2 regions of the Arthrobacter sp. Z4-13 genome follow, and region 1 is predicted to be linked to the other one. Evidence: predicted binding sites of a transcription regulator. Region 1 holds the regulator's gene; the other holds the start of a gene.
The links. Region 1 encodes Rex, which represses fermentation and respiration genes when NADH is low (regulators of the CRP and FNR family bind a similar motif). Its sites were predicted from a motif close to CTTGTGAANNNNTTCACAAG; they were not measured.
Positions count from the first base shown of each region.

Region 2: M1E07_RS12210 (glyceraldehyde-3-phosphate dehydrogenase) is a predicted target of Rex. The motif match lies at 2,909-2,928, and genes of this name have one in related genera.

Region 1 covers NZ_CP096459.1:3,184,831-3,195,550, forward strand. The annotation lists gene M1E07_RS16460 (cytochrome c biogenesis CcdA family protein) at 1-58, opposite strand, end outside; gene M1E07_RS16465 (TlpA family protein disulfide reductase) at 61-699, opposite strand; gene M1E07_RS16470 (histidine phosphatase family protein) at 702-1,382, opposite strand; gene M1E07_RS16475 (YceI family protein) at 1,584-2,132, shown strand; gene M1E07_RS16480 (hypothetical protein) at 2,265-2,720, shown strand; gene M1E07_RS16485 (Yip1 family protein) at 2,874-3,695, shown strand; gene M1E07_RS16490 (redox-sensing transcriptional repressor Rex) at 3,747-4,451, opposite strand; gene M1E07_RS16495 (glutaredoxin family protein) at 4,555-4,809, opposite strand; gene M1E07_RS16500 (HAD family hydrolase) at 4,887-5,705, shown strand; gene M1E07_RS16505 (30S ribosomal protein bS22) at 5,778-5,876, opposite strand; gene M1E07_RS16510 (helix-turn-helix domain-containing protein) at 6,067-6,279, opposite strand; gene M1E07_RS16515 (3-deoxy-7-phosphoheptulonate synthase) at 6,446-7,585, opposite strand; gene M1E07_RS16520 (glycoside-pentoside-hexuronide (GPH):cation symporter) at 7,799-9,127, opposite strand; gene M1E07_RS16525 (rhamnulokinase) at 9,247-10,698, opposite strand; gene M1E07_RS16530 (bifunctional aldolase/short-chain dehydrogenase) at 10,695-10,720, opposite strand, start outside.
Region 2 covers NZ_CP096459.1:2,255,692-2,266,411, reverse strand. The annotation lists gene M1E07_RS12230 (Nif3-like dinuclear metal center hexameric protein) at 1-654, shown strand, start outside; gene M1E07_RS12225 (zinc ribbon domain-containing protein) at 862-1,599, shown strand; gene M1E07_RS12220 (YaaA family protein) at 1,609-2,373, opposite strand; RNA gene rnpB (RNase P RNA component class A) at 2,430-2,821, shown strand; gene M1E07_RS12210 (glyceraldehyde-3-phosphate dehydrogenase) at 3,143-4,621, shown strand; gene M1E07_RS12205 (hypothetical protein) at 4,700-4,909, shown strand; gene M1E07_RS12200 (HNH endonuclease family protein) at 5,019-5,816, shown strand; gene def (peptide deformylase) at 5,866-6,438, opposite strand; tRNA gene M1E07_RS12190 (tRNA-His) at 6,539-6,611, opposite strand; gene orn (oligoribonuclease) at 6,741-7,370, opposite strand; gene mptB (polyprenol phosphomannose-dependent alpha 1,6 mannosyltransferase MptB) at 7,538-9,094, shown strand; gene M1E07_RS12175 (alpha/beta hydrolase) at 9,174-9,923, opposite strand; gene M1E07_RS12170 (LacI family DNA-binding transcriptional regulator) at 9,926-10,720, opposite strand, start outside.

The sequences.
Region 1 (10,720 bases):
CGGGAATGGCAAGGAGGAGCGAGCCGTTGAGGATGGCTTCGGCGAAGGGGCTGTTCACGGCTACTCAGCCACAGCGGCAGCGATGAGGGCCTTCAGCGTGCCCTTTTGGATTTCGCCCAGGACGCGGGAGGCCACCCGCCCCTGCTTGTCCAGCACCAGGGTGGTGGGGACGGCGCCGGGGGGAACCAGCCCGGAAACCGCCAGCAGGACGCCGCCGTCCTTGTCGTCGAAGCTGGGGTAGGTCAGGTTGAAGGACTTGTCGAAGGCTTCCGCGGTGGCCTTCTCGTCCCGCAGGTTGACGCCGAAGAACTGCACGCCCTGTGGCTTGAATTCCTGGTGCAGCTCTTCAAGGATGGGTGCCTCTACCCTGCAGGGGGCGCAGGCGGCGAACCAGAAGTTCAGGACGGTGACCTTGCCCTGGAGGTCGGTGGGCGCAACCACCGTACCGTTGAACAGCGTGCCGTTGATCTGGAGGGCGGACTTGCGGTCGGCCGCGGCGAACTCGGTGACGGAGCCGTCACCGGCCACGTAGTTTTTGTTGTCCCCGGCCCTGGCCTGCTCGGCGAGGGCATCTTCCTGGGCACATGCCGAAAGGCCCAGGGTGAGCGCGGTCAGGGCGAGGCCCCCGGCAGCGAGCACGCTGCGGCGGGAGGTGAGGGGCAGGCCCGGCCGGCCCTTGTTGGTAAAACTGTCAGTCACTTCTAGGCTCCAGGGGTGGTGGCAGCACCGGGAAGAAGGGACGCCGCTGGCTCGCTGTACGTGACGCGCACAAGTGCGCCGTCGTCGTCGAACACCAGCGACGTTATGGAGGTCAGGGTGCACTCACGCTTGCGCGGATCGTGCCACAGAGGTTTGCCTTCGGCGCTGAGCCGGGTGGCCCAGATAGGAAGCTGATGACTGACCATGATTGCTTCGGGCCCCTCTGCCCCGAAGTCGCCGTCAGCCAGCTCAATGGCGCGAAGGCGGGCCTCCTGGGCCGCTTCCATAACCCTTGCCGCCTGCTGCTTGTAGGGCTCGCCCCACGATGGCCGGAGGGGGTTGACCAGCCGCGGCCAGTGCTTTGGCCTGCGCAGTTCGGCCTTGGTGACCTTCATGCCCTCGAAGTAGTTCTCTGCCTCGATGATCCGCCGCTCCGTGTGGATTTGCAGATGCAGGGCGTCCGACGTCGGCCGGGCAGTTTCCTGCGCACGGTCCAGCGGCGAGGCGGCCAGGTAGGTGATGCGGGCCCCACTTTCGGCGCGCTGCCGGAAATGTTCTGCGAGGGTACGCGCCATCTCCTGCCCCAGCTCGGAAAGGTGGAATTCGGGCAGCCTTCCGTACAAAACGCCTTCAGGATTATGGACCTCGCCGTGGCGGAGCAGATGGACAGTGGCTTGGGGCATGTTTACCAGTTTCTCAAAGATGGCGTGCGATCCGAAATCTTCTACATCCAGTAGAACTGAAGTTTTTGAAGAAATGTTCCGAAGGGGGGAACAAAAGATGCAAATGCATGTTTATAGTAGATGCAGCAGTTAGTTGAGACTTCAACAGATGAAGGTTCAACACCGACCCGACAAACAGGTAACACCCTAAGGAGCAACATCATGGCACTTCCCGCAGACGTCACCACCGGCACCTGGACCCTGGACAACTCGCACAGCGAGATCGGCTTCACCGTACGCCACGCAGGCATCAGCAAGGTCCGCGGCCAGTTCAAGGAAGCAGCAGCAACCCTGGAACTCGGCCAGGACGTGGCCGATTCCAAGATCGCCGCCACCATCAACACCGCCAGCTTCGACTCCGGCGACGCCAACCGCGACGGCCACGTCAAGGGCGAGGACTTCTTCGATGTTGAGAAGTTCCCCGAGATGTCCTTCATCTCCAACGGCCTGGTGTCCAAGGGCAACAGCTACGAACTGACCGGCGACCTCACCATCAAGGGTGTCACCCGCCCGGTCACACTGGAGACCGAGTTCAACGGCGTGGCCGTGGACCCGTTCGGCAACACCCGCGCCGGCGTTTCCGCAGAGACCACCATCAGCCGCAAGGACTTCGGCCTGACCTGGAACGCTGTCCTCGAGACCGGCGGCGTCCTGGTGAGCGACAAGGTTGCCATCAACCTCGAACTCGCCTTCATTGCTCCCGCAGCCTAGTTCCTGCCCCTGATTCAGTGCGCTTCATTCGGCGCACCTGATTCAAGGCACCCCGGCACCGGCTTAAGCCAGTGCCGGGGTGCCGCCCTTTTAACGAGTCCCGTGCAAGCGCGCAGGGCTACAGTGATGCCCATGAGCAACTTCGACAGCACGAGGCCCCGCAATGGTTTTGCCGGCATGTTCTCGGTGGCGAACCTTCCCACCGAGATCAAGGTCTCGTACTGGATCTGGTTCCTGGGCGGGATCCTCGGCCTCCTGGGCGGAATGCTCGGCATGCTTGCCTCGCTGGTGCTTTTCGCCGCGGCGCCCGGTGCGGCTGCGCTGGTTCTGTTGCTTATGCTGCTGGCTGCGGCTGTGGGCGCCGCTCAGATCGTCTTTGCGCTGAAGATGAAAGAGGGAAAGCAGTGGGCACGGCTTGCCCTCACAGTCCTGACAGGCGTCACCCTGCTCCTCGCCCTGGCCAACCTGGCGATGCGCGTTGGCCAGGGCGGCAACTGGGCAGGCTTCCTGATCAGCCTCGCAGCAACGGTCCTGCTCTGGCTGCCCAACTCGCAGGCCTGGTTCGCAGCGGTCAGGAATAAAGGCTAGCGGGGCAACCGCCAAACAGGGGACGAATACCTCCCTGGAATGACTCATCTGCCGCCAGTCCGGGGGTACGGTGGACTTAAGCCATGCTGGGGGTAGGGCACAGGACCGAAACCCGGCAGCCTACCAGAACCCCGACATGCCAAAGGACAGCTCATGAGTAATCCTCCCGTCCCGCCTCCCGTGCCCAACGATCCGGAGCAGGGCAACCAGCAGCCGCGCTACGGGGAAAACGCCCCGCAGTACGGGCAGAATCCGCCGCAGTACGGACAGAACGCTCCGCAGTACGGACAGAACCCGCCGCAGTACGGACAGAACGCTCCGCAGTACGGACAGAACGCTCCGCAGTACGGCCAGTCCGGCGCCCCCCAGTACGGGGATAACACTCCGCAGTCCGGCCAGAACCCGCCGCAGGCCCCGGGCTTTGGCCAGCAGCCATACGGACAGCAGCCTTACGGCCAGTCCCCGTATGCGCAGTACCCCTCGGAGCAGCCGCAGCCCACGGGCAGCAACGGGGTGCCGCAGCTGGTCAACATCTCGTTCTGGCTGCTGATCGCCTCAGCTGCGATCTTCGTCATCTCCATGCTCACCGGACTCACCCAGCTGGACGACCCGGTATTCCGCCAGGCCTTTGAGCAGCAAATGGAGGGTAGCGGAGCGGGCGTCACGTACGAGGACATCCAGGGCGTCATCGCCGGCACGCTGGTGGTGTTCGCGATCCTCGGCGCGGGACTCTACCTGCTGGTGGCCTTCTTCATCCGCAAGGGCAAGAACTGGGCACGTATCCTTGGCACCGTGTTCGCGGCGCTGTCCATCTTCGGCCTCTTCGGCCCTCCCAGCATTGGGACCGTGGGCACGCTCCTGGGGATCGCCGCCATCGTGCTGCTGTACCTGCCGGCGGCTGCCCCGTACTTCCGGAAGCAGCAGCCCTTCGCCAACCCTTACGGCGGCGGCTTGGGTAACCCCTACGGCCGGTAAATTTATTCACTTCCCACACCTGCGGGCGTGGGTCCCGGAACCGCCTGGACCCTAGGCGGTCTGCCCCGGGGCCTGCGCCCGCTGTGCGTGGTAGGCCAGGATCTGCAGCTCAGTAGCCATGTCCACCTTGCGGAGATTGACTCCCTCCGGCACTTGGAGCATCACGGGGGCGAAGCTCAGGACGCTGCGCACACCAGCGGCCACCACACGGTCGCAGACATCCTGCGCCACGGCGGCCGGCAGCGCCAGCACCACCATATTCGCTCCGGTGCGGTGCAGCACTGTTTCCAGGTCAGCCACGTCGCTGACGCGCAGCCACCCCACTTCATTGCCTACCACCATCTGGTCGGCGTCAAAGATGGCCACGACGTCGAATCCCCGGGATTCGAATCCGCCGTACCGCGCCAGGGCCTTGCCGAGGTTGCCGGCGCCCACGATGGCGACCTTCCAATCGTGCGTCAGCCCCAGCGCCGCCGCGATGTGACGGCTGAGGTACTGCACTTCGTAGCCGACGCCGCGCGTACCGTAAGAGCCCACATGGGACAGGTCCTTGCGCAGTGTGGCGGAGCTGACGCCTGAGGCTTCAGCGAGGGACTCAGAGGAGACGCGCTCCACTCCCTCGGCGAGCAGGGTGTTCAGGGCACGCAGATAGAGCGTCAGCCGGGCCACCGCTGCGGGCGGAATCTGTTTGGCTGGCGTACCCGTGGCATCCGGAAAATCCGGGACAGCCTGGGGAGTTGGATCCAGCGAAGCCACCAGCCCCTCCCTCGCATCGCGTTGTGACTCCACTCTAGAGCCCTCCGGCCGATGCCAACAAAGCAGCCGGCCACATAACATCCGTGGTCACGGGCGCTGCTCCTTATTGGGCCATGGCCCGCTGAAGCACGCGTTGCAGCCGGGTCTCATCAATTTTCCAGAAGTCGCGCTGCACCCCGTCCACCAGCACCACCGGGATTTCTTCGGCGTAGCGGTCCCGCAGCTCCGGCCGGTGGTCCACCAGCTCTTCCGTCCACTGAAGGCCCAGCGAGGCAGTAACGCGTCCGACGGCGTCGCGCGCTTCTTCGCAAAGGTGGCAGTCAGCTTTGGTGATCAGGACGACGCGCGGTGTAGCCATGCCTTAACCGTAGCCCCGTTGACTGTGGCCCGCGACGCCGACGGTGTCCAGGGACTGGATTGACTAGACTCAGCTTTATGCCCGAGGAGAAATACGTCGCCGTAGTCACCAAGCCGGTTGCGGCGCCGCAGCCCGGCGAGGCGGCGTTTTTCGACGTGGACAACACCCTCATGCGTGGCGCCAGCCTCTTCCATGTTGCCCGCAAGATGCACCAGCGCGGCGCCTTCACGCTTGCCCAGGCCGCCGGATTCGCGTGGAAGCAGTTCAAGTTCGTGGCACGCGGGGAAAACATGGACGACGTCCACGCGGTCCGGGATTCCGCACTCACACTGGCCGCCGGCATCACGGTGGAAGACATCAAGGCCCTCGGCGAAGAAGTCTACGACGAGATGATTGCCTCCCGGATCTGGCCGGGCGCCAAAGCCCTGGCCGAGCAGCACCTGCGCGTGGGACGGCGCGTCTGGCTGGTGACGGCAACCCCTATCGAAGTTGCCACCGTGATTTCAACCAGGCTGGGGCTCACCGGAGCGCTGGGTACTGTCGGGGAGATTTCCGAGGGCATGTACACCGGCCGACTGGTGGGAGACATCCTGCACGGCTCCGCCAAAGCCCTGGCCGTCCAGGCAATCGCCGACGCCGAGGAGCTGGACCTCAAACGCTGCTGGGCCTACAGCGACTCCTACAACGACATTCCGCTGCTCACCCTGGTGGGCCACCCTGTGGCCATCAACCCGGACGCCCGCCTCCGCCGCCACGCCCGCGACCACAACTGGCCGGTCTACGACTTCCGCGCAGGCCGCCGCGCGGCCACCTTCGGCCTGAAGACAGCCACCGCCTGCGGCGCCGTCTACGGACTCTGGAAAGGCTTCGCCCGCTTCCGGGGCCCGCGCAACTAGGTAGCAGCCTGGACGACGAAATGCCCGCCGCCTTGGAAGGCGACGGGCATTTCTACGCTGTTCGAAGTATCTCTACTTCTTATTGCGGCGCTGGTGACGGGTCTTGCGAAGCAGCTTGCGGTGCTTCTTCTTGGCCATACGCTTGCGACGCTTCTTAATAACTGAACCCACGAAAGTTCCTTACAAACTAGATGCAGTACCTGTCTGATGGAAAGTGTTCGTGGACAGAGCTACGAACTGAACAACTGACAGATTCTTACAATGACGTAAAACGTTCCTTAACAGGGTACCGCTTATCAGGAGCGGCTTCTGACCGCAGCGGCTCCCACCGGCGAAAACACGGCGAATGGGACGTAAGGCCTCAGGCGGTTTCCGTGTGGCCCTCCACCACAGCACCCTTGAGGTACTGCTCCACGGCGGTTTCGGGTACCCGGTAGGAGCGGCCGAATCGCACTGCCGGCATGTCGCCGGAGTGGACCAGCCGATAGACAGTCATTTTGGAGACGCGCATGACCTGGGCTACTTCCGCCACGGTCAGGAACTTCGCGTTGGAGAAGTTCTGTTCTGCCGACATTTCCCTATTTTCCTTTGCTGACGGATGGACAACAGTGACCCCAGGTACGTGCCAATGCGGTGTTCCGATGCTGAGCCATCCACCTATCTAGATACTCTAGATGTTCCTGTGGCAGAAGTGAAAGTAGTACGGTCCCCCTATTTGCTCCTTCGTTCCCAGTCCCCGCTCACCTCCTGCGCTTGCGCGCGGATGCGGCCAGCTGGTCCAGCACCGAGACCGAAACCTCCCAGTCCATGCACGCGTCCGTGACGCTCTGCCCGTACAGAAGCTCCGGTCGGCCGGCCGCGTGCTCGGTAACATCGAGGTTCTGCGCGCCGCCCACCAGGAAGCTTTCCAGCATGACTCCGGCGATGGCTTGCGCCGAAGCCCCGCCGTCCTCGAGCTGGGCGCCGATCTCCAGCGCGACCTCGGCCTGGCGGTGGTGGCTCTTGCCGCTGTTCGCGTGGCTGGCGTCAACGATAAGGCGCGGGTTCAGCTGCTTGCCCGCAAGCTTCGCCGAAGCGGCCTCGACGTCGGCGGCAGAGTAGTTGGGTCCCTTGCGGCCGCCGCGGAGGATGACGTGGGCGTCAGGGTTCCCCGCGGTGGCCACCAGCGCGGCCCGGCCGTCGCCGTCAATGCCAAGGAAAGCCTGGGCCGCCGCGGCCGCACCGCAGGCGTCGATGGCTACCTGGAGGTCGCCGTCGGTCCCGTTCTTGAAGCCAATGGGCATGGAGAGGCCGGAGGCGAGCTGCCGGTGGATCTGGCTCTCGGTGGTGCGGGCCCCGATGGCGCCCCAGGAGATGAGGTCCGCCATGTACTGCGGGCTGATGGGCTCGAGGAATTCGGTGGCGGTAGGAAGGCCGAGCGCGTTGACCTGCCGCAGGAAGTGCCGTGCCGTCCGGAGTCCGGTGACCATATCGTGGCTGCCGTCCAGCCGCGGATCGTTGATCAGGCCCTTCCAGCCCACGGTGGTGCGGGGCTTCTCGAAGTAGGTCCGCATGACGATCAGCAGGTCTTCCTTGTGCTTTTCAGCCTCGCTGACCAGCCGCCGGGCGTACTCCAGTCCGGCCTTGGGGTCGTGGATGGAGCACGGCCCCACAATCACCAGGAGGCGGTCGTCCACGCCGTCCATGATGGCGCGGACTTCATCACGTCCGCGTTCGACGACGTCTGCCACCCGGGCGTCCAACGGCAGTTCGGCGATGATTTCCTGCGGAGTGGGCAGCGCAGTGAACTCGCTGACGCGCAGGTTCGACGTCGATTTTGCCGTGGATTCCCTACGGGGGTTGCCGGCGGTGGTGCTTGCGGTGGCTGTTGCGGTGCTCATGTTCGGGTCCTGTTCCAGATGGGAAGCGGGCCCAGTCAGAACCCGCCGGAGAAACGGCGAAGGGCAGAGAATGATCTCTGCCCTGTTGGCTCTGAAGGAAAGTTGGATGCGTGTCAGTTAGACGCGGGCCCCTCCAGAGCCAACGAAAAATACGCATACCAACGGTTTGTCATGCCATGAACCATAACCGCAGGCCGCCGTGGCCGCAAAGTGTTACGTTGCATCGCGCGACAAGGTGGCCACGAGCTCCGCGTGCTTTTGGTCTGTCAGCCGGTACCAGTACATGATCCCTACCGATGCCAGAACCAGGGCCCCGGGCAGCAGACCCGCCGCAGCCCGGATGGCGAGGGTGGCTGCATCAGATTGCTCCGCAGTACCCGAAACATAGCCTCCCCAGGCGAGTGAGAAGGCAACGACGGCGGCTCCGAACCCCATGCCGAGCTTCCGGGTGGCGGCCAGGAGCGCGTAGTTGATTCCCTGGACCCGGACTCCCGTTTTCCACTCCCCGTATTCCACAGTGTCGGCAATCAGGGCCCACGTCACGATGCTGACCGAAGCCGAAGCCAGGAGCCCCAGCACGAGGCCCGCCAGTCCGAGCAATGGCATGTCCGCGGGGGCCAGGAAAACCAGCACGCCGCCCACCGCCCCGAATCCGCCGCCAACGCCGTAGACAGCCCGCTTGCCCCATCGCGCCACGGGAAGCGGCATCAGGACAGCCAGCGTCAGCGTGATCACCACTTGGGCGGTGGCCATGACGGGGAAGAGGTCCACCCGGGAGAGGACATCGCGGAGGTAGTAGAACTGGGAAGCGCCGGTGGCAGAAGTTCCGGTAACGAAAAGGACGGAACTCACGCAGAGGATCACCAGCGGGGAATTTGCCTTCAGGGCTGCCACGCTCTGGCGAAGGGTGATCTTGGGGATGCTGCCGGGGACCTGCTCAACACAAACCATGCCGGTAAAGCAATAGAGCAGTGAGCCAACGACGGCGAAAGTGATAGTGAGCCAGGTGAAGATCTGCTGCATGTCCTGGCCGGCACCGAGGAGCGGTGCAATGAAAAACCCAAGGGTCGCGCCGACCGAGAGGCCGCCGATGGTCCGTGCCCCACCGAGCCTGGCGCGTTCTTTGGCGTCCTGCGTCATGGCCCCCACCAAGCACCCGTAAGGCACATTAACCATGCTGTACGTGACACACACCAGCGCGTAGGTACAGTACGCGTACAGCAGCTTCAGGGACGGGTCGACATCCGGAACGTGGAACACCGCCACACTCAGCAGCAGGGGGATGAAGCCGAACATCAGGAACGGGCGGAACTTTCCCCACCGCTTGCTCGAAACGCGGTCCACGATGCGGCCGGCCGCTATATCGGTGAAGGCGTTAAAGACCCGCGCAACAAGCAGCAGTGTTCCGGCCGCCGCTGCGCCGATCCCCGCTACGTCCGTGTAGTAGACGAGCAGGAACATGTTCCCGGTACTGATGATCATGCTGTTGGCCGCATCGCCGGCACCGTAGCCGAAAACGCTGAACCTGCTGAGTTTCTTCATTGCTTCCTTGTTCGCCGGGCTGAGAAACCGTTTTCTCGTGCCCGCAGAAGAAACTTACCCCAAAATCCTGCGAAGAAACAGCAGCTGCCTTATGCAGTGATGCCCGGAGCCGGCAGGGGCTACAGCCGCGAGAACTCCGGCACGAAGACCTGCAGTGGGCTGCTGGCCACCACCATGGCACGGAGTTCTCCAAGCCCGCCGTCAACGGAACCTGCAGCCCGCGCCTGCACCAGGACGTTGCCCAAGGCTGTGGCTTCCACCGGCCCTGCTACCACTTTCCTGCCTGTGGCGTCCGCGGTGAGCTGGCAGAGCAGACGGTTCTGGGAACCGCCGCCCACCACGTGCACCACGTCCACCGAACGGTCGGCGAGCCGCTCGGCGTCCCGGATCGTGCGGGCATAGCCGGCAGCCAGGCTGTCCATAATGCAGCGGGTGATGGCGGCAGGATCGTTCGGCAGTACTTCTCCGGTTCGGCGGACCGCTGCACGGATGCGCTCCGGCATATTGTCCGGGGCGATGAAGTAGGGATCGTCCGGGTTGATCTGCGGCCCGCCGGGAGGCAGCGCAGCTGCCGCCGTCAGCAGGGCCGTCAGTTCGGGCTGGAACCCTTCCCCGGCCCAGGTCCGCTGGCATTCGCTGAGGAGCCAGAGTCCGCCCATGTTGCGGAGGTAGCGGATGGTGCCGTCCACGCCGCGCTCATTGGTGAAGTTGGCTTCCCGGCTGGCCTCGGTGAGGACCGGGTGCTTCAGCTCGAGCCCCACGAGGGACCAGGTGCCGGAGGAGATGTACGCAAAGTCTTCTTCCTGCGCCGGGACAGCTGCGACGGCGGAGGCCGTGTCATGTGATCCCACTGCCACTACCCGGGTCTGCTGGGGCAGTCCCACTTGGGCGGCGATGGCCGGCAGGAGGGTGCCGACGGTTTCGCCGGGCTGGATCAGCGGCGGGAACAGGTCCTTCCGCAGGCCCAGGGCAGTAAGGAACTCGGTGGCCCACTCCCCCGCCACGGCATCAAACAAGCCCGTGGTGGAGGCGTTGGTCGCCTCGGTCCTTCGCTGCCCCGTCAGGAGGAACGCGATCAGGTCCGGGATCAGGAGGGCCTGGAGGCCGTCCAGGTCCGGCTCGCTGGCCAGCTGGTAGATCGTGTTGAACTGCAGGAACTGCAGCCCCGTGGTCCCGTACAGCCGTGCCGGGTCCAGCTTCCGGTGCACCGGCTCCACAGCGGTCCGGCTGCGGTCGTCCCGGTAGCTGAACGGCTGGGCAGTCAGCTCGCCGGCGGCGTTGACCAGCCCGTAGTCCACGGCCCAGGTGTCGATGCCAATGCTGGCCACCTCCTCACCCTGTGCCGCTGCCACGGTGGCCGCCGCCGCGAGGCCCTTAAGGACCTCGCTGAAGAGGGCGTTGAAGTCCCAGCGGAGACCGCCGTCGATGTCCACCACACCGTTGGGGAAGCGGTGGACGACTTCGAGTTGCACGGAACCTTCGGCGACCCGGCCCAGGATGACCCGGCCCGAGGAGGCGCCGATGTCGACGGCGGCGAACGCACCGCCGTCGACATTCTGCACGTTGCTCATCGCAGGAAGGCTGCGGCCACTC
Region 2 (10,720 bases), 930 kb from region 1:
CTACTGATCACCCATCATCCGCTGCTCCTGAAGGGCGTCACCACTGTCGCTGCCACCACCCCCAAGGGCCGGGCCGTTCACCGGCTTATTGAATCCGGCACCGCCCTCCTGACCGTGCACACCAACGGTGATTCCGCCGTCGGGGGCGTGTCCGATGTACTTGCCGACGCTCTGGGACTGCAGGACGTCGCCCCCCTGACCGTGGCAGCCAACGGCCTTCCGGAAGAGGGGATCGGGCGCGTAGGCGACCTGGCAGAGGCCATGACGCTCGGTGATTTTGCAGGGCGTGTCTTCGGTATCCTGCCCTCCGTTGCCGGGGGAGTCCGGGTCTCCGGCGACAAGGATGGCCTGGTACGGCGGATTGCCGTCTGCGGCGGCGCCGGGGATTCACTGTTCAATGAGGTGCGTGCCAGCAACGCTGACGTCTACGTGACCGCTGACCTGCGCCACCACCCGGCGTCCGAGGCACGGGAGGCAGCCCTGAACGGCCGGCCCTACCTGGTGGACGTATCTCACTTCGCCAGCGAGTGGCTGTGGCTGCCGGCAGCAGCCGCAGCGCTGGGCAACGTCCTGGCTGACCAGGGCCACGACGTCGAAATCCAGGTCAGCACCACCAACAGCGATCCGTGGGACTTCATCCTGACTCCGGGCTAAGCCCGGGTGTGCGAAGTCCGCCGCCGGACCCGCAGCGGGGTTTGGTCCGTTGCAGGGCCCACACCGGCGAGGGACCCACGCCGAGCGCAGCGAGGTTTGGGAGCCGGTGGGGACGCAGCGAGGCAGGGGAGCAGGCCAGGCGCTAGAGTCTAGGAAGCGCCGTTCAGGTGCCCGGCTCCGGCCGGAATGGATCAAGCGGAGGTAACAGTGGCGAAGGCAGCACCGGCGGAACAGTTGAAGTTGCTTGAGCTGCAGGGGCTGGACGCCAGGCTAAAGTCACTCGCCAACCGCCGCCGCGCACTGGAGAACGATCCCAGGATCAAGGACCTCGAAGCTGCCCTGTCCGTCGCGAACGGCGAGCTGGGCTCCGCGAAGGTGGCTGTGCACGATGCCGAGGCAGAACTGAAGCGCGCCGAGGCAGACGTGGAGCAGGTGGCCTCGCGCATCGAACGGGATGAGGCAAAGCTCAACAGCGGGACGGGCCTGTCCAAGGATCTCGTTGCTCTGCAGAAGGACATTGCTTCCCTGAACAAGCGGCGCTCGGACCTGGAGGACGTGGAGCTCGAGGTGCTGGAGCGGCTCGACTTGCTCCGGGCCCGGCAGGCAAAACAGCAGGGGATCGTGGACGACATCCAGGGATCCTTCGGCAGCATCCGGGCAGAGCTGGATGCAGCCCTGGCCCAAGTTGAGGCGGAAGCCGGCGGACTCCGCGCCCGGCGCGCCGAATTCGCCGCCGCACTCGACGCCGGGATGCTGGCCGTGTACGAAAAGACCCTGGCCAAGCGTGGGGTGGGCGCTGCCCGGCTGTTCCACGGTACGTCCGAGGCCTCGGGAATGAAGCTGAGCCCGGGCGACCTCGCGGAAATCAAGGCAGCTGCCGCCGACGACATCGTGTTCTGCCCCGACTCCGGCGCCATCCTGGTTCGCTCGGAAGAGTGGGTCTAGGGGCGGCAATTAGCCCGGCAGGAGGATGTTCAACGCGTGCGGCTTTCGCTCCGAACCCTCCACGAGCTCGGCTTCCCACTTTTCGCGGCTTGCCTTGAGCAGCTGGGCGGGCGTCTCCGGCGCCTTGCCGCGCCGCACGAGGAGGTGCCGCGCCAGCTCACCGCGGGTGTGCTTCGCAAAGTGGCTGACTACCTTCCGGACCCCGTTGACCTCAGTAAAGACGTTGACGGCAACGGTTTGGGCCGCCGGGGGAGCCCACGCTGCCGTGTAGGTACTTGACCGGCAATCCACCAGCAAATGCCCGGAAGCGGCTTCCGCCAGCGCGTCAGAGAGCTGGGGTTTCCAAAATGAGGTCAGGCGTCCGACGTCGGGCAGTGCAGTTCCCATGGACAGCCGGTAGGCAGGCACATTGTCGCCGAAGCGGATGGCGCCCCATAGTGCCGAAATGACGAGTACCGACTCGTCTGCCTTGCGGCGCTGGCCGGCGGTCAGTGTTTTGTAGCCCAGGGCGTCGTAAAGCACCCCTGAGTAGATTTGGTGCGCCGGAGCGGCAGGTTCAGCGTGGAGCCGGGTGTTGCGGTCGACGTCGTCCTTCAGCGATGCCCCGACCCCCAGCAACGCGAGGGCGTCCTCGTGCGCGCTCACCGTACCCAGCGCATCCAGCACCTTGGCCCGGCAGGGGTTCAGCTGCGGGAAGCTCAGCGAAGGCCAGTCGACGGCGGATCCACGGACCGCGGGTGTCTTGCCTTCAGAGGGGGGAAGCAGAATCAGCACCGTCCGATCCTACCGGCGGAGGGAAAGCTGCACGGCGCCGGTAGACTGGACCCGGATGGGTTGACCAGGCGGCCGCGCGTCACGCAAGTGGCTCGAGGAACGTCCGGGCTCCGCAGGGCAGGGTGGTGGGTAACGCCCACTCGGGGTAACCCGCAGGCCAGTGCCACAGAAAACAGACCGCCTGGGTCGCGCCGGTTTGAAAGCGGCACGAACCAGGTAAGGGTGAAACGGTGGTGTAAGAGACCACCAGCTTCCCGGGTGACCGGGAAGGCTAGGTAAACCCCACCCGGAGCAAGGCCAGACAGGGCACGTTTGAGGGCTGCCCGCCCGAGTGTCCGGGTAGGCCGCTGGAGGGCGCCGGCAACGGCGTTCGTAGATGGATGGCCGCTACTCCCGTGCCGGCAACGGCGCGGGAACACAGAACCCGGCGTATCGGTCAACCCATCCACTTAAGCCGGTTTGACCTTGGGCGCCTTGGGCGCCTTGGGCCTGCTGGACCCTGCCGCTGGTACTGATGGACCGGGTGCGACACTGCTGTGTGAGTGATTTCACGCGACTCGAGCATCCCCACAGCAGTCAGCCAATTTAGAATGGATAACGGACGCAGGAGTTCTTCCGCCGGAGTTGCGTTCGCAACCGGCGGTTTTCTTTTGCACACATCCAGGCGCCTGGGGGCCAAATCCCGCAGGTGCCGGCGCCCCTGGACATCATCAGGTGGCCGACATTCGCGTACGAGGACGTACGCGGCTGAACCGAGGAAGGTATTTCTGTGAGCCAGACGTCAGATTCTTGTCTTGATACGTGGATGGGCCGGGAGGCCCTCGCCGAGGCCATGATTCCGGTGATCGGCCGGCTGTACCGCGAAAACAACGTGGTGACCAGCATCCACGGCCGGAGCCTGATCAACAAGTCCACCATGAACATCCTCAAGGCGCACCGCTTCGCGCGCCGGATGAGCAAGGACGAGCTGCGGCTGGAGGAAACCGCTCCGCTCCTGAACACCCTCGCCGGGCTGGAGCTCGGCGCGGCAGCAATCGACATCGCCCGGCTGAACCAGAAGTTCAAGGAAGAGGGTGGCGACGCGAGCCTGGAGGAGTTCCTTCGCGAGGAACTTGCCGAGATCGTGGGCAAGCGCGGCGGTGACGACCGGACCAGCACCGACGTCGTGCTGTACGGCTTTGGCCGCATCGGCCGGCTCCTGGCCCGCCTCCTGATTGAAAAGGCAGGCGGCGGCCACGGCCTGCGGCTGCGTGCGATCGTTGTGCGCAGGGGCTCGGACAACGACCTGTCCAAGCGTGCCAGCCTGCTGCGCCGCGACTCGGTGCACGGTTCCTTCGAGGGCACCATCCGGGTTGACGAGGCCGCCAACACCATCACGGCCAACGGTGTCCAGGTGCAGGTCATCTACTCGGACAACCCCGCCACCATCGACTACACCGCCTACGGCATCAGCAACGCTTTGGTGGTGGACAACACCGGCCGCTGGCGCGACGCCGAAGGCCTGTCCCAGCACCTGCAGAGCAAGGGTGTGGCACGGGTGCTGCTGACAGCCCCGGGCAAGGGCGAGTTGAAGAACATTGTCCACGGCATCAACCACCGCACCATCGAGGACACCGACCAGATCGTGTCCGCGGCCTCCTGCACCACCAACGCCATCACGCCGGTCCTCAAAGCCATCAACGACAAGTTCGGCGTAGTCCACGGCCACGTCGAGACGGTCCACTCCTTCACCAACGACCAGAACCTGATCGACAACTTCCACAAGGGTGACCGCCGTGGCCGTTCGGCGGCGCTGAACATGGTGATCACCGAAACCGGTGCCGCCAAGGCCGTGGCAAAGGCCCTGCCGGAACTGCTGGGCAAGCTCACCGGCAGCTCCATCCGCGTCCCCACCCCCGACGTTTCCCTGGCCATCCTGAACCTGAGCCTGGAAAACGGAACCACCAAGGACGAGGTCAACGAATACCTGCGGGAGATGTCGCTGCACTCGGACATGCGCAAGCAGATCGACTACATCGACTCACCCGAGGTGGTCTCCACCGACTTCGTCGGCTCCCGCCGTGCGGGCATCGTTGACGGCCTCGCCACCATCTCCAACGAAAAGAACCTGGTGCTCTACGTCTGGTACGACAACGAGTTCGGTTACAGCTGCCAGGTGGTACGCGTCATGGAGGAAATGGCCGGCGTGAACCCGCCGTCCTTCCCGGCCAAGGAAACGGCCGCCGCCCTGGCCGCAATTTCCGTCTGATCCCACCACCCCGGCGCCATCCGGATTTCCCGGCTGATTCCTCTGGAATCAGCCGGGAAACGGGACCACACTTGTGCCATGGATAAAGATTCGACGCTCCAGCACGAAACCACCCTGGAACACGCCCTGGACGTGGCAAAGGCCAACCACAAAGAGGCCGGCCGGCTGCTTGACGGCGCCCGGGCCGGTTACCAGGCGGGCGACGTCGGCGAGGACCGGGTGCGGCAGCTTGAGGGACTCCTGGCCATCGCCGAGGAGGACCTCCGGCGCGTGATGCGGGAGCAATAGCTCCCCGCTGCCTTTCACCCGCCCTCCACACTGTGGATATCGGCCGGGACGGCCGGCAGGTGTCCTAGGCTCTTCTGGTGCATGACGATACCGGAAGGGCAGGAACCCCATGACCGTGAGCTGGTCCGCCTATCGACGGGCCCGCCGCCGGTCCCGGCAGGCGTGGGCACTCCTGGCAGTTGCTGCCGTCTCGGCCCTGGGAGCATTGTGCTGGTTTTTTACCGCCGGCCAGTTTGCCGTAGCGGAGCCCGCCGCGTCCGGGCCCACGGAAGCTCCCGTTTTTGACCCTGCCTGGATGAAGCCCGTTGCGCCGGTGCATCCCGTGCCTGCAGGAACGGCACTCTCCGCTCTGGACGGGCTTACCGTGAAGGGGCGGGCCGCCAAGGACAACTACAGCCGCGAGGCCTTCGGACAGGCCTGGCAGGACGTGGACCGCAACGGCTGTGATACCCGCAACGACATCCTCCGCCGCGACCTTACGGCCGTGGTGTTTATGAAAGGCTCGAAGTGCCGGGTGGCAGCCGGCTCCTTCCAGGAACCCTACCTGGGACAGTATGTGGACTTCCGCCGGGGCTCCGAAAGCAGCCGCGCCGTTCAAATAGACCATGTGGTTCCATTGGCAGACGCGTGGCAGAAGGGCGCCCAGGGCCTGACGGCTGGGGAGCGTCAAAGCCTCGCCAACGATCCGCTGAACCTCATCGCTGCGGACGGTCCGGCCAACCAGCAGAAGAGCGCCGGCGACGCCGCCACCTGGCTCCCCAGGAACAAGTCGATCCGTTGCCACTACGTGTCGCGCCAGATTTCCGTCAAGGCAGCCTACGGCCTGTGGGTTACTGAGGCGGAAAAGGACGCCATGAAGCGCGTCCTCGGATCCTGTCCGGACCAGCAGACTATTTCAGCCAACTGACCCCGCACGCGCCGCGTGGAGGCAGCCAGGCGTCGTGCCGCCGTCGGACCTAGTGGCCGAAGGGGTCCGGGTCCACGCCCGGCATCCAGGTCAGCCCGGGAACGCCCCAGCCGTTCTTTTTGGCCTGCTTCATGGCCTTGCGCGCGTAGCGGTCCATCAGCCGGTTGACGTAGAGCTTGCCGTCAAGGTGGTCGTACTCGTGCTGCAGTACGCGGGCGAACCAACCCGTCGCCTCGAACTTGACAGGCTGGCCATGGCCGTCAAAGCCCTCCACCCGGGCCCACTCTGCGCGCTTGAGCGGGTACTGCCCGCTGGGGAAGGACAGGCAACCTTCCTCTTCCTCATCGGGGTCGGGAACCGCCCCGGAGATTTTTGACAGGGTAAGGACCGGGTTGACCAGCACGCCGGTGGGCGGAGCGCCGTCGTCGTTGGCGTACTTGTAGACGAAAATCCGCTTGCCCACGCCAACCTGCGGGGCTGCAAGGCCCACGCCGTTGGCTGCATCGTTCGTTTCGAACATGTCCGCAATAAGGGTCCGCAATTCGTCGTCGAACACTTCCACCTCGGTTGCCCTGCGGTGCAGCACGGGCTCTCCCCAGATGGTGATTGGCAGAACAGTCATCTCACGGTCCTTCGGCGGTATCTTGTGCAAAAGAAAGGAGGCCGCACCGGATATCCGGTGCGGCCTCCTTGCTGGATGGCTGTCAGTACCATCCTGTGAGGGTGAGCTACGGGGGTTGAACCCGCGACCTCCTGGACCACAACCAGGCGCTCTGCCAACTGAGCTAAGCCCACCATGTGCCCTGCAGCTTTACCGGCGAACCGGCTCCCTGGAAAGGCAACTCAAATAGCTTACCTGCTCCCGAGGGGTGCTTTGTCCACTTTCGGCGATTTCTCTGATATTTCCCGCAAACGTGGCGCAGATTACACTTCAGGCTGTTTGGCATCGGCAGCTGCAGTGATGCGCTTTGCGATCTGCTGGGCTGTGGCACTGTCGGGTCCTGGCGTCGGCACAAAGACAGCTTCACGGTAGTAGCGGAGCTCATCGATGGAATCCTTGATGTCTCCCAGGGCGCGGTGGCCGCCCTTCTTTGCCGGCGACTGGAAGTAGGCCCTGGCGAACCAGCGGCGCGAAAGCTCCTTGATGGTGCTCACATCGATCACGCGGTAGTGCAGGTGTTCCACCACGGACGGCATGTCGCGCGAAAGGAACACACGGTCGGTGCCTACCGAGTTGCCTCCCAGGGGTGCCTTGCGCGGATCCGGTACCCATTTTTCGATGTACTCCATAACTGCTGCCTCTGCTTCGGCCATGGTGGTGCCGTGGGGGAGTTCCTTGAGCAGCCCCGACTTGGTGTGCATGTCCCGGACAAAGTCGTTCATCTGGGCCAGGGCGGCGTCATCGGGTTTGATCACTACGTCCACCCCGTCGCCGAGGATGTTCAGTTCGGAGTCCGTGACCAGGGCGGCCACCTCGATCAAAGCGTCATTCTTGATGTCCAGGCCGGTCATTTCGCAGTCGATCCAGACGATTCGTTCGTTAGATATAGGCACCGGACCAGCCTACCGTTACACCTTCCGGCTGCCCGCCGGTGCTAGGATTTCGGATACGCGGCGGGACACGTTGCCGCAGTTGTAACCAGCCTGGGCCGGCCATTGAGCCCGCCGGGCAGAACCGCGCAAACCCAAGAGCGCAGACCAAGAGATTGGACGATCCTGAGATGACGGCGCCTGTGCCTGCAGCCGGGGAACTGGCGGCCGCGGACACTGCTGCAGCAGTGGGTGCCGAAGTCGACAATCCCCGCTCACCGCTCCTGGCCGGATTCGCGGGCTCGATGTTTATGCTGGTCGGATCCCTGGGCGTGGGCTGGCTGGCCCCGGTCTCGGAACTCCGGCGGATGCCGCTGTTCATCTGGATGCGTGCGGAAGCAGCCGGCGTGGCCCTATCAATCGTTTTGCTGGCCGTAGGCGGGATGCTCCTGGTCCGCGCCTGGCTCCGGCTGGGCCAGCGTGTCCGTGTCTGGGGAGAAGAATCCCGCAAGGCGACCCTGATGGCCGTGGTCGCGTGGGGGCTGCCCATGATGTTCAGCGTGCCGCTGTTCAGCCGCGACGTCTACGCGTACATCGGCCAGGGCCGCCTGATGGTGGAGGGCTTCAACCCGTACGAGAACGGCATCTCGGCGTTGTCCAACTACTTCCAGCTGGGCGCGGACAAGATGTGGACCGAGGCGCCCGTTCCCTACGGACAGTTGTTCCTGTGGATCGAGCAGTTCATCGTGTGGGCCACCAACGTCCAGCCCGAAACCAGCGTGATGCTGTTCCGGCTGGTGGCGCTTGCCGGGGTGGTCCTCTGCGTGATCTATGTGCCCAAACTTGCCGAACTGCACGGGGTCAACCCCAACCGGGCGCTGTGGCTCACGGCGGCCAACCCCCTTTTCCTGACCAATTTCATCGCCAGTGTCCACAACGACGCCCTCATGATCGGGCTGGCGCTGGCCGGACTGTACTACTCAGCGACGCGCCGCGTTGTCCGGGGCATCGTCCTGGTGACGCTTTCGATCGCCGTCAAACCCATCACCATTGTTTTCCTGCCCTTCATCGGTCTGTTGTGGGCCGGGAAGAACGCGGGCTGGTTGCGCAAGTTTTCTTATTGGGGCCTGACGGCCGCCCTGAGCCTGGGGCTTTTGGTTCTCATGAGCCTGGTCAACGGTTTTGGCTTCGGCTGGATCAACGGGCTCTCGGCCCCGGGCAGCATCTTTATCTGGTACGCGCCAGTGGGGCTGATCGGACTGGTGGTCGCCTCACTGGCCAACTCGTTCGGGCTGGACGGCTTAGTCCTCGCCGGTTGGGTGTTCGACGGCGGGAAGCTGCTGGCGGTGGGCATCGCCGCCTGGCTGATCTTCAGGGGTGAGTACGACCGGCTGATCCGCCGGCTTACCCTTGCGTTCGCGGCGATTGTCCTGCTGGCGCCCATGATCCAGTCCTGGTATGTGGTGTGGCTCATTCCGCTGTTTGCCGTGACCGGCATCCGGAACGACTGGCAGGTCAAGGCACTCTACTTCGTGGTCTCGTTTTTTATGATTTACGCCATTTCCGACCAGCTGGAGGTCTTCCCGTACCTGCAGACTGCGGACCTTGGCTTGGCGCTCGCCCTGGCGCGGGTGGCCGCTGCCGTTACCGGCCTGCTGTTTGGCCTCTACCTTATTTTCTGGGATCCCCGCACGAGGAGCCTCTTCCGGAAGAGCCCCGAACCTGTGGTTGAACGGCCTGTCATTTAGCCAGGCCAGCCGATCGCTTTCCTGATGAAGAACCCGGGATCGGCAAGGTTCGGTTCGATCACGCTGCGGAGGAGCTCTTTCAGAAGGCGTTGGGTGATGGGCTGGTCCAGCCCGCGCGGCCCAGCCAGTCGGCACACAGCGAGCTCCACTGATCGGGCCCGCGCTCGCCCACGGCAAGGCCCAGCCCGTGGCGACCGTGGGGAAAAACATGCAGCTCAGCGGGCACGCCGGCACTGAGCAGCGCCCCTGCGTAGCCAAGGCTGTGGCTCACCGGCACGGCAGCGTCGTCGGCCGTGTGCCATAGGAACGCCGGCGGCGTTTCGGCGGTGACCTGCTGTTCCGCTGACAGTTCCGCCAGGATGTCCGACGGCGGCGCGTCCCCCAGCAGGTTGTCCACCGAGCCCTGGTGCACCTCCTCCGTGCAGGAAACCACCGGGTAGCACAGCACGGTGAGGTTGGGGACTGCCTGCGGGACGTCGAGATTAGCGCTCCCGGTGGCCACCGCAGTGGAAAGCGTTGCGGCAAGGTGTCCGCCTGCGGAGAATCCCAGGACCCCCACCCGTCCGTGGTCAACTGCGAGGCCGTGCGCACCGCCACGGATGTGGAGCATGGCCTGCTTTGCATCCTCGAGCGGTGCGGGGTGCCGGTCCGGGGCAACGCGATATCGCAGGACAAAAGCGTGAATGCCCAGCCCGGCGAGCCATTCGGCGACAGGCTCCGCCTCATGATCAGCCTGCCGTGCGTATCCACCGCCGGGGAGGACCAGGATGGCGGGCCGGTTCCCGGTCGCGCCGGTACGGGAGGGGACAGCTGTCAGGCGGGGCGCCACGGTCAGGCCGCCGTCTCGGTGCTGCGCCGAAGCGTCACTTCGCCGGTGATCGGACGTGGCCCTCCGCCGTCGGGCCCTGCATTTTCTGCGCCTGCGCCGTCCGGCCCTCCCTCGACGGCGGCGGTTCCTGGAGCTGTTGCACGGGTGGCAAGGCGCCCGATCTCTTCGAGCGGGAGGCGGACTGTGGAGAGCGCCGGGCGGAAGTCACGGAGTGTTTCGATGTCATCAAAGCCGGCAATGATGGCGTCGCGCGGAATGCGCAGTCCCTCTGAACGAAGTGCTGCTGCGGCACCGATGGCCATCACGTCGTTGACGGCAAAGATGCACAGCTTCCTGTCCCCGGGCCCGTCCGCGGTCGCCGCCTGGCGTGCCTTGATCAGGGCGGCAAGCTTGAGGCCGGCCTCGTAGCCGCCGGCACGGTTGAACGTGGTGCGCCTGATGTCTGCAGGTTCACGCCCGGCGGCGGCGAGGCCCTCCTGGAAGCCGCGGATGCGGTCATCGGAAGTAAAAAGCCCCTCGGGTCCGCCGATGATCACAAAGTCGCCGTCCCAGCCCGAAGCGAGCTTGCCCGCCAACGCCGCGGCGAGCTCCTGGTTCGGCACGGCCACCACGTAGTAGCCCTCCGGTGCCTCCGCACCCACCACCGGGTGGCCCACTACTGCTACCCGGCCGCCGTTGCGGCAGTACCTGTCCAGTTCGGCGGCCAGTTCAGCGTTGCCGTCCTGGTTCTCTGGCTGGGCAGAGCGGGATCCGGCAATCACAATTGAATCGGCCCGGCGCGCGGCGAACGCAGCAAC